Regions from separate parts of the Halomonas aestuarii genome, predicted to be linked through region 3. Evidence: predicted binding sites of a transcription regulator. Region 3 holds the regulator's gene; each other region holds the start of a gene.

Region 1 (4,158 bases), 390 kb from region 3:
CGACGAAGCCCGCGGCCGGGGTGTAGGTGAGCGTGCCGTCGGGATTGGCCGTGACGCTGCCGTTGGCGGGCTGGGTGACGCTGCCCAGCGTCAGCGTATCGCCGTCGGGGTCGCTGTCGTTGGCCAGCACGGCGATCTGTACCGCGGTGTCCTTGGCGGTGGTGATGCTGTCGTCGCCGGCGAGCGGCGCCTGGTTGACCGCCTCCACGGTGACGGTGACCGTGGCGGGGTCGCTTTCCAGGGCACTGTCCGAGGCGCGGTAGGTAAAGCTGTCGGTGCCGACGAAGCCCGCGGCCGGGGTGTAGGTGAGCGTGCCGTCGGGATTGGCCGTGACGCTGCCGTTGGCGGGCTGGGTGACGCTGCCCAGCGTCAGCGTATCGCCATCGGGGTCGCTGTCGTTGGCGAGCACGGCGATCTGTACCGCGGTGTCCTTGGCGGTGGTGATGCTGTCGTCGCCGGCGAGCGGCGCCTGGTTGACCGCCTCCACGGTGACGGTGACCGTGGCGGGGTCGCTTTCCAGGGCACTGTCCGAGGCGCGGTAGGTAAAGCTGTCGGTGCCGACGAAGCCCGCGGCCGGGGTGTAGGTGAGCGTGCCGTCGGGATTGGCCGTGACGCTGCCGTTGGCGGGCTGGGTGACGCTGCCCAGCGTCAGCGTATCGCCGTCGGGGTCGCTGTCGTTGGCGAGCACGGCGATCTGCACCGCGGTGTCCCGGGCCGTGGTGATGCTGTCGTCGCCGGCCAGCGGCGCGCGGTTGGTCGCCTCGACGGTGATCCGGATCACGCTGGTATCGGTGCCTCCGTTACCGTCGCTGACCGTGTACTGGACGGTGTCGGTGCCGACGAAGCCAGGGGCGGCGACGTATTCGATCTCTCCGGTGGCCGTATTGAAGGTGGCGGTGCCACCCTCCAGCGTCGTGATCGTCAGTCCATCGTCGACCGTGGTGTCGCTGTCGAGGGTGCCGGCGGTAGTGTCCACCAGGTCCGTCAGGCCAATGATCTCGAGGTCGTCCGCCACGGGCCAGATATCGACGTCGGTATCGTTGTCCAGCACATCGATCGAGATCGTCGAGTCGACCCCATGCAGGAACGTACCGGCATCGTCGTAGGCGACCGGGTCGTCATTGACACCGATGATCTTCACTCTCACCGTTGCATCATCAGTACTCTGGCCATCATCGGCAGCATAGGTGTATTCGTCGTAGACGATGGCACCAGCGGCGAGGGAGTCGAAGCCGTTCACCAGTTGGACGTCTCCGTCTGCCTCTAGACTCAGTGTCGGATCACTGCCGTCGGTGTCGATCCACAGTTGGTCACTATAACTCGCGTCGTAAGTGAAGCTGCCATTGGATCGTAAGTGGATAAGCGGGTTTTGCGGAGCAGAGAGCAGTACTGCCGACAGCTTATCTCCGTCGGCATCGGTATCATTGTTCAGAACGCCGAGCTGAGGATTGGCGCGAAGGATCTCGTCTTCGAAGACTTCGTAGAATAAGTCATCGTTAGCAGTTGGAGTGGCCATTTTCCATCTCCCATTGTATCCACGACCAACGTCAATCGGCGGGCTAGGTATACACTTCGCGAATAGCTGTTCTTGACAGTAAAAACCTTCGATTGGACTGACTGGTAGAAGGCGACATGAAGGAAGGCAATTAAAATGCAGCCACACCACATGGCTGCCAATAAAAGGTCACCACTCGAACAGAATATAGCACGGTAGAAATGTAACCAACCTTTACGAAGTGTATTTTTATAATGGTATTGATCTCATCATTAGAGTGGTTTTTATCCGTAAATGATCGGAGATTCTTGTCATGAAAAATGACGGCTTTTTCAGAATATATACTTGCGGAAGTGTTAGATATGGCACCAACTGATAGCTCGTACGTTGGCATGAATATACTCATCTCAGGTCCACAGGTTCATCATGGTGAGATGCCATCCGCTGGAATTTGTCCTGCAGGAGTACTGCTCTCCATGACGCACCATGGTGGGGCGTTTTCGTGTTCGCTTCTGGTGCGTCAGCCCTGCCGCCTGCGGTGGGCGATCTCTATGCCCCTGTGTACAGAGCGCTTTCGGTGGCCTCTGGCACGCCCCCTGCATGGGGCATGACGAGTCCACCACGCCGGAGCCGGACACGCCATGCCCTCGAACTCAGCCTCGCCCTATGATCCCGCCCAGCGGCCGCGCCTGGTCTTCACCGACCTGGACGGCTCGCTGCTCGACCACCACAGCTACGACTGGTCGCCGGCCCGGCCTTGGCTCGACCGTCTGAAGGCCGAGGGCGTGCCGGTGATTCCGGTGACCAGCAAGACCCGCAGCGAAATCCTGCCGCTGCGCCGCGAGCTCGGCCTCGAGGACGCCCCCTTCATCGCCGAGAACGGCGCCCTGGCCGGGCTGCCCCCCGCCTGGTGCCATGCCCGGCTGGATCGTGGGCCCGGCCCCGACGGCCTGGCGATCCGCACCCTGGGCGTCGATATCGGCTTCATCCGCAAGCGACTCTCGGTCTGGCGAGAGCGGCTGGGGATACGCTTCACCACCATGAGCGAGATGTCCCTGGAGGAACTGGTCGACTTCACCGGGCTGGCCGAGCCGGAGGCACGCCTGGCCCGGCTGCGCGAGGGCAGCGAGCCGCTGATCTGGGAGGAGGCGGACGAGCGCCTCGCGGCCTTCCGGGAGGGCCTCGAGGGAGATGGCCTGCGCCTGGTGCGTGGCGGACGCTTCTGGCACGTCACCGGCGACTGCCACAAGGGCCGGGCCGTCGCCTGGCTGATCGATCGCTTCGAGGCGCTGCGCGGCAGCCGGCCCCTGACCCTGGCGCTGGGCGACGGCCCCAACGACATCGCCATGCTCGAGGCGGTCGACCAGGCCGTGGTGATCCGCGGCTGCCACGATCTGTCGGTGTCGCCGGACCAGCCATCACTCTATTGCAGCGTGGCCACCGGGCCCGCCGGCTGGGCCGAGGGGGTGGCCTACTGGTGGGGGCGAGCCCACCGCCGACTGACGTCGGCGGCCGCAGGCGTGACCGAGACGGTGCGCGGTGAGCGTACGGGGAGGGTGCCGGCATGAGCGACTTCCACCAGAACGGCATCATCACCGACTTCCACAACCTGACCCGCCGGCCGGTGGAGGCCCTGGAGGAGGATCTGGTCGCGTTCTCCGCGCGTCGCCCCATGAGCCTGATCCTGCCGTCGCTCTTCTCCGAGCTGGAGGGGCCGGCGCTGTCCCACATCGTCGACGAGATCGCCCGGGTGCCCTACCTCGCGGAGGTGGTGATCGGCCTGGATCGCGCCGACCGGGAGCAGTTCCTGCGCGCCCGCGACTTCTTCGCCCGGCTGCCCCAGCACCACCGCATCCTCTGGAACGACGGTCCCCGGCTGCGCGCGCTGGACGCCGAGCTGGAGGCGCAGGGTCTGGCGCCCCAGCAGCCCGGCAAGGGCCGCAACGTCTGGTACTGCGGGGGCTATGTGCAGGCCTCGCAGCGCAGCCGGGTGGTCGCCCTGCACGACTGCGACATCCTCACCTACGACCGGGGGCTACTGGCGCGGCTCTTCTATCCCGTGGTCCATCCCCAGTTCAACTACGAGTTCTGCAAGGGCTACTACCCGCGCATCGCCGAGGGGCGGCTCAACGGCCGGGTCTCGCGGCTGATGGTCACCCCGCTGCTGCGGGCCCTCAAGAAGATTCACGGTCCCTTGCCCTACCTCGAGTACCTGGATAGTTTCCGCTACGCGCTCTCCGGCGAGTTCTCCATGCGCACCGAGGTGCTCGACGGCATCCGCATCCCGGCCGACTGGGGGCTGGAGATCGGGGTACTCTCGGAGGTACATCGCAACTACTCGACCAAGCGCCTCTGCCAGGTGGACCTGGCCGACGCCTATGACCACAAGCACCAGCCGGTGTCCGCCGACGACGCCACGGGCGGACTCAACCGCATGAGCCTCGATATCGCCAAGTCGCTCTATCGCAAGCTGGCGACCCAGGGCGTGACCTTCAGCGCCGAGGGCTTCAGGACCATCAAGGCGACCTACTACCGCCTGGCCCTGGACCTGATCGAGGCCTATGACCACGATGCCGTGATGAACGGCCTGAGCCTGGATCGCCACGGCGAGGAACAGGCCGTGGAGCTCTTTGCCGCCAACCTGCTCGAGGCCGGCAGCGCCT
Region 2 (4,158 bases), 370 kb from region 3:
GCAGGCATATCAACCCCCTAGCGTGGCGCGCCATGAAGTTGATGTGCTCGGCCTCGACCTTCTCGGCGGCCATGATGATGTCGCCTTCGTTCTCGCGATCCTCGTCATCCATCAGGATCACCATCTTGCCCTGACGGATGTCCTCCACCAGTTCTTCGATGGGGGCCAGGCCCCCGGATGAGGAGTGCACCATGGAGTCTCCATTGATTCAGCGTGATGGCGGTCGGTATCCCGCGACGATCGGGTCGCCATACGGCGTCGCCACCTCGAAACCGCGTCAGGGTACCGTGGCGCGTCGGCGGGCGCCAGTGAAGAGCCATCGCGGCGCATCGGCGGGCGTCCGTAGAGAGCCACCGTGGCGCGTCATAGTGCGCCAATATAAATGCCCATCGGCGGGGGCCGGTTTATGTACTCGAGCTGATCAGGCCACAGGCCCCGGAGTGACAGGCCATCGAGGAGGTGCTGTAAACCCGTCCCTGGGCGCTACCGGCGCCTTGCAGCGCTCTCGCATCCTGCTCCGCTTGCAAGACCGGTGCTGGCCATCCCTGGCCAGCCCGTTCGGAGGAATCCTCCTCACCCATGGCGCAGGACCTCCTCTCAGGCCTGTCCCCGGTGCCACTCGTGAGAGGTTGGCGAACTCCGCCGGGGCCTGGCCGTGATTCGCCAGTCCTGGCCCACGGCCCGGATGTCGAGGATCTCCAGCCCCTTCTGCTGGGCCATCAGGGAGAGGCCCGGCAGCTCGAAGAGCGGACGCGCCTCGCCGCCGAGCAGGGTCGGCGCCACGAACAGCTGCATCTCGTCGATCAGGCCGGCCTCCAGCATGGCGCCAGCCAGGGTCGCCCCGGTCTCGAGCAGCACCTCGTTGGCCTGCTCCCGGGCAGCCAGGTGGCGCAGCAGGGCATCGAGGTCGACCCGGCCGTCGTCCCCTGCCGGCATCACCACCACCTCGGCCCCGGCCGCCTCGAGCCGCTCTCGCCGCTCGGTGCCGTGCTCGGCCAGGGTGGCCACCAGGGTGCGGCCGGGCTCGCGCAAGCAGGCCGCCGCCAGCGGCAGCCGCAGGCGCGAATCCACCACCACGCGCAGCGGCTGGCGGGCGGCGATCGCCTCGCCGTCGGGCAGCTCCAGCTGGTCGGGGCGCACGGTGAGCCGGGCATTGTCGAAAATGATCGACTCGACCCCGGTGACGATGGCGCTGGAGCGGGCTCGAAGGCGCTGGACCTCGCGCCTTGCACGGGGGCCGGTGATCCACTGGGACTCGCCGGAGCGCATGGCGGTGCGCCCGTCCAGGCTCATGGCCATCTTCAGGCGCACGAAGGGGCGGCCGTGGGACATGCGCATCACGAAGCCGGGGTTGAGCGCCAGGGCCTCGTCCTCCAGCAGGCCCTCCTCCACCTCGACGCCGGCCTCGCGCAGCAGCGCGAGGCCGCGGCCGGCCACCTGCGGGTTGGGATCCTGCATGGCCACCACGACTCGGGTCACGCCGGCCTCGACCAGCGCCAGGGCGCAGGGGCCGGTGCGGCCCTGGTGGGCACAGGGCTCGAGGGTCACGTAGGCGGTGGCGCCGCGGGCGGCCTGCCCCGCCGCGCGCAGCGCATGGACCTCGGCATGGGGCTCACCGGCCCGTTCGTGCCAGCCCTCGCCGACGACCCGCCCCGCCTTGACCAGCACGCAGCCCACGCGCGGGTTGGGGTCGGTGGTGTAGCGTCCGCGGCCCGCCAGCTTGAGGGCGCGCGCCATCCAGGGCTCGGGCAGGGTCGGGTCGGCCATCATTGCCCTCCGGGGGAATCGGGGGAAAAGCCGGGCTCCTGGGCCAGGCGGTCGATCTCGGCGCGGAACTCGTCGATGTCCTGGAAGCGGCGATAGACCGAGGCGAAGCGGATATAGGCCACCTGGTCGAGGCGCTTGAGCGCCTGCATCACCTCCTCGCCGATGTCCCGGGCATGGATCTCGCGCTCGCCCCGGGCGCGCAGGTGCTGGCGAATGCGCTCCACCGCCGCCTCGATCGACTCGGCGCTGACCGGACGCTTCTCCAGGGCGCGCAGCATGCCGGCGCGCAGCTTGCCCTCGTCGAAGACCTCACGGGTGCCGTCTGACTTGATCACCCGAGGCATCAACAGCTCGGCGGTCTCGTAGGTGGTGAAGCGCTCGCCGCAGGCCGCACACTGACGACGACGCCGGACCTGGTCGCCCTCGGCCACCAGGCGGGAATCGGTCACGCGCGTGTCGTTGGCGCCACAGAAGGGGCAATGCATAGGGGATGACCCGACGTCGATGAGAGGGTGTCGCCGCATTGTAACGGTTCCCGGCGGGAGCGCCCAGCGCGCCCGGGATGGCACGGCTCCTGCAAGACCATGACATCGCCAGGCCAACGGAGGCCACCATGTCCCAGAAGACACGCTCGCTCGCCCGCCCGCTGGACGAGGCCGGCTTCACGGCCCGCGCCCGCGACCATCTCGCCATGCTGTACGGACCCCGCCGGGATGAGGTGCTGCGCCGCCTGCTGACGCTGCTGTCGCACCACCGCGGTGCCCTGCCAGCCCGCGACGCGGACGAGGCCGCCCCATTATGGAGCGAGCGCGACCAGTGGCTGATCGGCTACGGCGACAGCCTGCTCGACGGGGACACCCCGCCCCTGGCGGTGCTGCAGGCCTTCCTTGAGGCCCGCCTGCCGGAGACCTTCAGCGGCGTCCACGTGCTGCCCTTCTTCCCCTGGAGCAGCGACGACGGCTTCTCGGTGATCCACTACCGGGAGGTCGACCCGGCCCTGGGCGACTGGTCCGATATCCGGCGCCTCGCCGAGAAGGGGGACCTGGTGGTGGACCTGGTGCTCAACCACGTCTCGCGGGAATCGCTGTGGTTCGTCGACTACCTGAGCGGCAGCCTCCCGGGGCGCGACTACTTCATCGAGATGGACCCGGACACCGACCTCTCCGCCGTCGTCCGGCCGCGCAGCAGCCCGCTGCTGGTGCCGGTCCCGACCCGTCGCGGCACCCGGCACCTCTGGGCGACCTTCTCCGAGGACCAGATCGACCTCAACTTCGCCAACCCCGATGTGCTGCTGGAGTTCATCGGCATCCTGCTCTTCTACCTGGAGCAGGGCGCGCGAGTCATCCGCCTGGACGCCATCGCCTTCCTGTGGAAGATACCGGGCACCCCCTGCATCCACCTGCCCGAGACCCATGAGGTGGTGCGACTGCTGCGCGCCGTGGTCGACCACATGGCGCCGGGCACGCTGCTGCTCACCGAGACCAACGTGCCCCACCGGGAGAACCTCAGCTACTTTGGCCTGGTACGGCTACCCAACGCCGACCTGGAGGGCCTGCCCAACGAGGACCGCGATCGATCATCGGGGGAGGACGACGAGGAGCCGGCAACGCCGGACGAGGCCCACCTGGTCTACCAGTTCCCACTGCCGCCCCTGCTGCTGCATACCCTGACCAGCGGCGAGGCCTCGACCCTGGCCGGCTGGCTCGAGAGCCTGCCCGACCTGCCCCCGGGCTGCAGCTACGTCAACTTCACCGCCAGCCATGACGGCATCGGGGTCCGACCGCTGGAGGGCTGGCTGCCGAGTCACGAGTTCGAGGCCCTGCTGGAACTGATGCATCGTTTCGGCGGCTTCGTCAGCATGCGCACCGACGGGCAGGGACGGGACATTCCCTACGAGATCAACATCACCTGGTTCGAGGCCATGAAGGGGACCCGCCGCGGGGCGGACCCCTGGCAGGTGGAGCGCTTCCTGTGCAGCCAGCACCTGATGCTGGCCCTGCAGGGCATTCCCGCCCTCTACCTCCATTCGCTGACCGCCACCCTCAACGACCTGGAAGGCGTCGAGCGCACTGGCCGCCTGCGCGCGATCAACCGGCATCGCTGGCACACCCCCTCACTCGAGGAGCTGCTGGACAGCCGCAACACTCCCACCCGGGAGGTGTTCCTGGCCCTGAGGCGTCGCCTGGCGGTGCGTCGCCGGGAACCCTGCTTCCACCCGGACGCAAGGCAGCGCGTGATCCCGACCCCGCCGGAGCTGCTGGTGCTGGAGCGCGGCCCCCTGGCCGACGGCCGTCGCCTGCTGGCGATCCACAATGTCACCGACCGGCGCCAGCCGCTGGCGCTCGACGCCCTGGACACGCCCGGCTGGCAAGACCTGCTGGAGGACGCGCC
Region 3 (4,158 bases):
CCTGCACTTCGATGCCGACAGCGGCCACGCCTGGAGCGAGACCCCGGCCGTGCTGCGCCAGCCGCCCCAGCGGATGCGCGGCGAGCGCTTCGACGCCTGGATCCATGACAACCGCGCCCGGCTGACCGACAATGTGCGCGGCTACCATCCGCCCGCGACCCACGAGGACCCCGAGTCATGACGCGACCTTCCCTCGCCCCCCTGCTGACCCTCGGCGTCATCGGCGTGCTGCTCGGCAGCGCCCCGGCCCTGGCCCTGGAGGGTGACGCCAGCGCCCCGATCGAGGTGGAAGCCAACCAGCTCGACCTCGATGACCGCGCCGGCACCGCCGTCTACACCGGCAACGTGGAGATCCGCCAGGGCAGCATGCAGCTGACCGGCGACCGGGTGGAGATCGTGCGCAACGACGAGGGCGAGCTCAGCCGCGCTACCGCCACCGGCGAACGTGCCTACATCGAGCAGAAGCCCGCCCCGGACGAGCCCCTGGTCCGCGGTTGGGGCCGCACCGTCGTCTACCACGTCGCCGATCGCCGCATCGAGCTGATCGACCGCGCCGAGCTGCACAAGGACGGCGACACCTTCGACGGGGGGTACCTCGAATACTTCCTCGACCGCCGCGTCGTCCAGGCCCGCTCCGAGGCCGAGGGCGTCCAGGAGCGCCAGCGCGTGCGGATGACCCTCGAGCCCGAACAGCAGGACGGCCAGTGATGAAGACCCTGAGCGCCCGGCACCTGGCCAAGAGCTACAAGCGTCGTCGCGTGGTGCAGGACATCAGCGTCTCCATCGAGCAGGGCCGGATCGTCGGCCTGCTCGGCCCCAACGGGGCCGGCAAGACCACCTCCTTCTACATGATCGTCGGCCTGGTTCGCGCCGATGCCGGCGAGGTGCACATCGACGACCTCGACCTCTCGACGGCCGCCATGCATGAACGGGCCCGGGCCGGCATCGGCTACCTGCCCCAAGAGGCCTCGATCTTCCGCAAGCTGTCGGTCGCCGACAACATCATGGCGATCCTCGAGACACGCCGCGACCTCGACCGCCAGGGCCGCCAGGCCCGGCTCGAGGAACTCCTCGAGGACTTCCACGTGACGCATATCCGCGACAACCTTGGCATGAGCCTCTCCGGGGGCGAACGGCGACGCGTGGAAATCGCCCGGGCGCTGGCGACCGAGCCCGCCTTCATCCTCCTCGACGAGCCCTTCGCCGGCGTCGACCCCATCTCGGTGGGCGAGATCAAGGGCATCATCCGCCAGCTCAAGGCCCGCGACATCGGCGTGCTGATCACCGACCACAATGTCCGCGACACCCTGGACATCTGCGATACCGCCTACATCGTGGGCGACGGCCGGATCATCGCCGAGGGCAATGCCGAGGCGATCCTGTCCAACCAGCGCGTGCGGGAGGTCTACCTGGGCGAGGACTTCCGCCTCTGATTGCAATCACCTGATATACCTGTCGTTATATCCCGACGGCATGAAGATTGCGGATGGCACGATTGTTGCAAATTATCAGGTTGCAACCCCCTCGGGCAGGGGCTAGGGTAGGGGTTTTCGGCACGCCGGGGGAACTCCTCTCATGGCCATGAAGGCTTCCCTGCAGCTTCGCGTCGGCACCCAGCTGACCATGACGCCCCAGCTGCAGCAGGCCATCGCCCTGCTGCAGCTCTCGACCCTGGACCTTCGCCAGGAGATCCAGCAGGCGCTGGAGTCCAACCCCCTGCTGGACGTCGAGGACGAGTTCGGCGAACAGGCGGTGAGCGAGACGCCCGACGACGACTGGGCCAGCGAGATCCCCGAGGAACTCACCACCGATAGCGACTGGTCCGACACCTACCAGGACCTCGGCACCGCCCCCGCCGGCGGCAGCGGCGAGGGCCCCGACTTCGAACGCCAGGCGTCGGGCCAGAGCCTGCAGGGCCACCTGGCCTGGCAGCTGGCCATGACCGACCTCGACGAGCGCCAGATGCGCATCGCCGAGAGCCTGATCGACAGCATCAACGGCGACGGCTATCTCACCCAGCCCCTGGAAGAGATCCGGGACGGCTTGAGGACCCAAGGCCTCGCGGGCCTGAGGAGCCGGGAAGTCGAGCAGGTGCTCCTGCGCCTCCAGCAGTTCGAGCCCACCGGCGTCTTCGCCCGGGACCTGCGCGAGTGCCTGCTGCTGCAGCTGGCCACCCTGCCCGATGACACGCCCCTGCTGCCCCAGGCCCGCCGCCTGGTTCGCCAGTTCCTCGAGGCGCTCGCGGGCGACGACCGCCGCCTGCTCAAGCGCCGGCTCGGCCTCGACGACGCGGCCCTCGACACGGTGATCGACCTGGTGCGCTCGCTGGATCCTCGCCCCGGCAGCGCCTTCACCGAGAGCGACAGCGACTACGTGATCCCCGACCTCGTCGCGCGTCATACCCGCGAGGGGTGGCAGGTGGAACTCAATCCCGAGGCCATGCCGCGCCTGCGCATCCAGCCCGACTACGCCGCCCTGATCCGACGCGCCGACAAGAGCGACGACAACCAGTTCCTCAAGGACCACCTGCAGGAAGCGCGCTGGCTGATGAAGAGCCTCTCCAGCCGCAACGACACGCTGCTGCGGGTGGGCCGCGAGATCATGGTGCGACAGATCGACTTCCTGGAGCATGGCGAGGAGGCCATGAAGCCGCTGATCCTGGCCGATATCGCCCAGGTCGTGGAGATGCATGAATCGACGATCTCGCGGGTCACCACCCAGAAGTTCATCCATACCCCGCGCGGCATGTTCGAGCTCAAGTACTTCTTCTCCAGCCAGGTGGGGGGCGGCAACGGCGAGGGCGACGCCCACTCCAGCACCGCCATCCGCGCCCGGATCCGCAAGCTGATCCAGGACGAGCCCCCGCGCAAGCCGCTTTCCGACAGCCGGCTGGTCGCGCTGCTCGAGGAAGCCGGCATCAGCGTCGCGCGCCGCACGGTGGCGAAATATCGCGAGGCGATGGGCATCCCCTCCTCCAGCGAGCGCAAGCGGTTGCGTTGAACGATCCCCCGCGACGCCCTCAAGCGCCCTCCTGCCGCCTATTGACCCGAACGCAAGCGATTGAAATGACGCCGTTCACGGGGAGCTCCAATCCCCCGGGGCGAAGGGGTATGCAGGACGGCAAAAAGGGTTACAATCGAGCCACACCCCGCAAGAGCAAGGAGCGTGTCATGCAAGTCAACATCACCGGCCATCATGTGGAACTGACCGACGCACTGCGTGACTATGTGCAGGAAAAACTGACCCGCGTCGAGCGTCACTACGACAACATCACCAATGTGCAGGTCACCCTCTCCGTGGAGAAGGAACGCCAGCAGGCCGCCTGCACCCTGCATGCCGCCGGTGCTGACCTCCATGCCGAAGCCATGGAGAGTGACATGTATGCCGCCATCGATGCCCTGGCCGACAAGCTCGACCGTCAGCTGGTGAAGCACAAGGAAAAGGCACAGGCCCGCGCCCAGGGCGCCGGCGCTCGCTGATCCCGTCATGACACTGGACGCCATCCTGCCCCCCGAGCGCACCCTCTTCGATGTGCCGGGGGGAAGCAAGAAGCGGGTGCTGGAGTTCTTCAGCACCTTCATCGCCCAAAACACGCCCAGCCTCGACAGCCAGGAGGTCTTCAGCCGACTGATCGGCCGGGAGCGGCTGGGCAGCACCGGCATCGGCAACGGGGTCGCCATTCCCCATGCCCGGAACCCGCACTGCAAGGCCCCCATCGCTGGCTTCCTCAAGCTGGCTGAGCCGGTGGACTTCGATGCCATCGACGGGGAACCGGTGGACCTGGTCTTCGTGCTGCTGGTCCCCGAGGAGGCCGACGAGGCCCACCTCGCCCTGCTCGGCCAGGTCGCCGGCGTGATGAACGACGCCGATACCCGGGCCCGGCTGCGGCACAGCTCAAGCCAGCGCGAGCTCCATGAGCACCTCATGGAGGCGATCCGACAACAGGCCCCGACCGGCAGCCAGGGAGGCTGAGCCCTCCCTGCCCCCCGGCCCGTCCCCCAGCCAGGAGACCCGCATGCAGCTCGTGATCATCAGTGGCCGGTCGGGTTCCGGCAAGTCGATCGCGCTGCAGGCGCTGGAGGACCTCGGCTACTACGCCATCGACAACCTGCCGGCGATGCTGCTGGGCTCGCTGGTGGACGAGCTACAGGATGACCG
Region 4 (4,158 bases), 1.0 Mb from region 3:
GGCCCGCCGCTGGGGGCGGTGATGGGGTTCGCCCTGGGCATCGCCGCCCACATGCTTATGCCGTGACAAGGCCGTAACAACAACGCCGGGACAAAAAAGAGGCACGCCCTTGGGCGTGCCTCTCGTGATGCCGGGTGCGGCGCCTGAGCGCCGCAGGATCAGCAGCTGTAGTACATGTCGAACTCGATCGGGTGCGTGGTCATGCGGATGCGCTCCACGTCTTCGCTGAGCAGTTCGATGTAGGCATCGATCATGTCGTCGGTGAAGACGCCACCCTCGGTCAGGAAGGCGCGATCGGCGTCCAGCGCCTCCAGGGCCTGGTCCAGGCTCTCGGCCACGGTCGGGATGGACTTGCCCTCTTCCGGCGGCAGGTCATAGAGGTTCTTGTCCATGGCGTCGCCGGGATGGATCTTGTTCTTGATGCCGTCGATGCCGGCCATCAGCATCGCCGCGAAGCACAGGTAGGGGTTGGCGGTCGGGTCAGGGAAGCGGGCCTCGACGCGCTTGCCCTTCGGGCTCGCGGTGTAGGGGATGCGGATGGAGGCGGAGCGGTTGCGGGCGCTGTAGGCCAGCATCACCGGGGCCTCGAAGCCGGGCACCAGACGCTTGTAGGAGTTGGTGGAGGCGTTGGTGAAGGCGTTGAGGGCGCGGGCGTGCTTGATGATGCCGCCGATGTAGTAGAGCGCCATCTCGGAGAGGCCCGCGTACTCGTCACCGGCGAACTGGTTGCTGCCGTCCTTCCAGAAGGACTGGTGGACGTGCATGCCGCTGCCGTTGTCACCGACCAGTGGCTTGGGCATGAAGGTGGCCGTCTTGCCATAGGCGTGAGCCACGTTGTGGATCACGTACTTCATCTCCTGGACCTCGTCGGCCTTCTTGACCAGGGTGTTGAACTTGACGCCGATCTCGTTCTGGCCGGCGTTGGCCACCTCGTGGTGGTGCACCTCGACGGTCTGGCCGATGGCCTCCAGGGTGTTACACATGGCACCGCGGATGTCGTGGAAGCTGTCCACCGGCGGGACCGGGAAGTAGCCGCCCTTGACCCGCGGACGGTGAGCCAGGTTACCGCCTTCCATCGGACGGTCGGTGGACCAGGCGCCCTCCTCGGAGGTGATCTTGTACATGGAGCCCTCGATATCGGACTTCCAGTGCACCTCGTCGAAGATGAAGAACTCGGGCTCCGGGCCGAAGAAGGCGGTGTCGCCCAGGCCGGAGGACTGCAGGTAGGCCTCGGCGCGCTTGGCGATGGAACGCGGGTCGCGCTCGTAGCCCTGCATGGTGGCCGGCTCGATGATGTCACAGCGCAGCACCAGGGTGGCGTCCTCGGTGAAGGGGTCGAGGAAGCCGGAACCATCCTCCGGACGCAGGATCATGTCGGACTCGTTGATGCCCTTCCAGCCGGAAATGGAGGAACCGTCGAACATCTGACCGTTCTCGAAAAACTCCTCATCGACGTCACGGGCCGGAATGGTCACGTGCTGTTCCTTGCCGCGGGTATCGGTGAAGCGCAGGTCGATCCACTTCACGTCATGTTCTTCAATCAGGGCGAGAGTCTTGGCAGACATGGTGTCCTCCACTGTGAGCTGGGCTCGAAAGGTCGAGCTTTAGTAATGCAATGGCGCTGGCTACTCCAGCACGTGTTGTAGCATGCCGCCGGGCCACTGCCCACGGCCGCCATGCAGGCGCATGGCACTGCCAGACATAATGCAGGCAGCGTGCCAGCTTTGCACCACTGCACGGCATATTCCTGTCAAAACATTGATAAATATAGGCTTTGTCACCGATCGCCTGGCCGGCCCATGCACCAGTATCGCCATTTCACCACGGCAGGCCAGGGAGGCCGGCGCATTTCTGCACCATATATGTGCACACGGAGCACCATTCGCACCGCTTTGGGTCATTCGACAATCGCCCGACGATGGCACGCCTCATGCCCTCCGGCGCCGGAAGGTCAACCCTCGTGCACAGGAAAATCAGTCCGCTGCCGATTGATACGCGTTAACACCAAAAACTACACTCACTTACATGGCGGCGCCGACCGGGGTGCCGCAGGTTCCGGAGAGTCGTCGAGTCAGTGCGACCTGCGCTTCACCACAAGGATCGGCCCGAGCATGATCGTCTGCAGCATCCTCCTCGATGCCCGTTCCTCGGGCCCGGGGCTGCCACGGCGCCTGGCGGCCCTGCGGCCCCTGGCGCAGCGCCACGACCTGCGCCTGGAGGTGGTGCTCGCCGACGACACCGACGACTCACGCCTGCTGACCCTGGCCAGCCGGCACGGGGCTCGCCTGGTCACCACCGAGGGCACCCCCCTGGGGGACCGTCTCAACACGGCGGTGGCCCACAGCCAGGGAGAGGCCCTGCTCTTCCCCGCGCCGGGACGCCTCATCCCCGCAAGCTGGCTCGTGGATACCCTGGCGGACATCGAGCACCACCGGCGGGATGCCGTGGTCCTGACGTCATCGACCGGCCACCGGCTGGCGCACCTCTGGCATCGCCTGCGCCATCTCTACCTCGGCGACACCCTCTGCGTGTCTCGCGTCTGGTTCGAGCGCATCGGCGGCTGCGACCCGTCGCTGGACACCGAGGCCCTCCCCGACCTGATCGCGCGCCTGCATGCCTGCCAGGCCAGGGTCGCGTCCGTCGTGGCCTGAGCCGAACGCCCCTTTTTCGGTCCTCGGCAGGCTCCCAACCCACTGATATGCCGTCGCGCCACGAGATTCAGGGCGACAAAGCTGGTAGCCATCATCGCCCTGCCCCTATAATGCGCCCCCAATTTTGTCAGCAGGATCCCGTCGTGATCGAGAATCTTCGCAACATCGCCATCATCGCTCACGTCGACCACGGCAAGACCACCCTGGTCGACAAACTGCTCAGCCAGTCCGGCACGCTCGACCGCAAGGCCGAGGGGCAGGAGCGCATCATGGACTCCAATGACCAGGAGAAGGAACGCGGCATCACCATCCTGGCCAAGAACACGGCGATCCACTGGCAGGCCCCCGACGGCCAGGGCTACCACATCAACATCGTCGACACGCCCGGACACGCCGACTTCGGCGGCGAGGTCGAGCGCGTCATGTCCATGGTCGACTCGGTGCTGCTGCTGGTGGACGCCGTCGACGGCCCCATGCCGCAGACCCGCTTCGTGACCCAGAAGGCCTTCGACCAGGGCCTCAAGCCCATCGTGGTGGTCAACAAGATCGACCGCCCGGGCGCGCGCCCGGACTGGGTCATCGACCAGATCTTCGACCTGTTCGACAACCTCGGCGCCAGCGACGACCAGCTCGACTTCCCGATCATCTACTGCTCGGCCTTGAACGGCATTGCCGGGCCGGACCCGGACGAGCTGGCCGACGACATGACGCCGATGTTCCAGTCCATCGTCGACATCGTCGAGCCGCCCAAGGTCGAGCTGGACGGTCCCTTCCAGATGCAGATCTCGGCGCTGGACTACTCCAGCTACGTCGGCGTCATCGGCCTGGGCCGTATCACCCGCGGATCGGTCAAGCCGAACCAGCAGGTCACCGTGATCAGCAAGGAAGGCAAGACCCGCAAGGGCAAGATCGGCCAGGTCATGACCCACCTGGGCCTGGAGCGCGTGCAGACCGACGAGGCCACCGCCGGCGACATCGTCTGCGTCACCGGCATCGACGCCCTGGCGATCTCCGACACCCTGTGCGATCCGGCCGCCGTCGAGGCCCTGCCGCCGCTCACCGTGGACGAGCCGACCGTCTCCATGACCTTCCAGGTCAACGACTCGCCCTTCGCCGGCAAGGACGGCAAGTTCGTCACCAGCCGCAACATCAAGGATCGCCTCGAACAGGAGCTGATCCACAACGTGGCGCTGCGCGTCGAGCAGGGCGAGAGCCCGGAGAAGTTCATCGTCTCCGGCCGTGGCGAGCTGCACCTCTCGGTGCTGATCGAGACCATGCGCCGCGAGGGCTTCGAGCTGGCCGTGGGCCGCCCCGAGGTGATCATCCGTGAGATCGACGGGGAGAAGCGGGAGCCCTACGAGGAAGTGATCATCGACTGCGAGGAGCAGCACCAGGGCGCCGTCATGGAGGAGCTCGGCTACCGCAAGGGCGAGCTGATCAACATGAACCCGGACGGCAAGGGCCGCGTGCGCCTGGACTTCATCATCCCCGCCCGCGGGCTGATCGG

Evidence for each region. The regulator sigma-54, encoded in region 3, starts transcription at its own class of promoters, with help from an activator protein. The targets are predictions, from matches to a motif close to TGGCACNNNNNTTGCTNT.
Region 1: BOX17_RS03705 (HAD-IIB family hydrolase) is a predicted target of sigma-54. The motif match lies at 2,081-2,098, and genes of this name have one in related genera.
Region 2: BOX17_RS03625 (sugar phosphorylase) is a predicted target of sigma-54. The motif match lies at 2,331-2,348, and genes of this name have one in related genera.
Region 4: glnA (glutamate--ammonia ligase) is a predicted target of sigma-54. The motif match lies at 1,704-1,721, and genes of this name have one in related genera.

What each region holds. Positions count from the first base shown of each region.
Region 1 is NZ_CP018139.1:814,301-818,458, reverse strand. Features, by position in the region: gene BOX17_RS03710 (Ig-like domain-containing protein) at 1-1,240, opposite strand, end outside; partial or broken gene BOX17_RS17270 (hypothetical protein) at 1,388-1,516, opposite strand; gene BOX17_RS03705 (HAD-IIB family hydrolase) at 2,137-3,063, shown strand; gene BOX17_RS03700 (glycosyltransferase family protein) at 3,060-4,158, shown strand, end outside.
Region 2 is NZ_CP018139.1:796,001-800,158, forward strand. Features, by position in the region: gene ribBA (bifunctional 3,4-dihydroxy-2-butanone-4-phosphate synthase/GTP cyclohydrolase II) at 1-193, opposite strand, end outside; gene ribD (bifunctional diaminohydroxyphosphoribosylaminopyrimidine deaminase/5-amino-6-(5-phosphoribosylamino)uracil reductase RibD) at 598-1,767, opposite strand; gene nrdR (transcriptional regulator NrdR) at 1,767-2,252, opposite strand; gene BOX17_RS03625 (sugar phosphorylase) at 2,381-4,158, shown strand, end outside.
Region 3 is NZ_CP018139.1:425,822-429,979, forward strand. Features, by position in the region: gene lptC (LPS export ABC transporter periplasmic protein LptC) at 1-181, shown strand, start outside; gene lptA (lipopolysaccharide transport periplasmic protein LptA) at 178-708, shown strand; gene lptB (LPS export ABC transporter ATP-binding protein) at 708-1,433, shown strand; gene BOX17_RS01950 (RNA polymerase factor sigma-54) at 1,576-3,000, shown strand; gene hpf (ribosome hibernation-promoting factor, HPF/YfiA family) at 3,171-3,479, shown strand; gene ptsN (PTS IIA-like nitrogen regulatory protein PtsN) at 3,487-3,972, shown strand; gene rapZ (RNase adapter RapZ) at 4,016-4,158, shown strand, end outside.
Region 4 is NZ_CP018139.1:1,443,044-1,447,201, forward strand. Features, by position in the region: gene BOX17_RS06600 (ZIP family metal transporter) at 1-66, shown strand, start outside; gene glnA (glutamate--ammonia ligase) at 159-1,565, opposite strand; gene BOX17_RS06610 (glycosyltransferase family A protein) at 2,112-2,651, shown strand; gene typA (translational GTPase TypA) at 2,795-4,158, shown strand, end outside.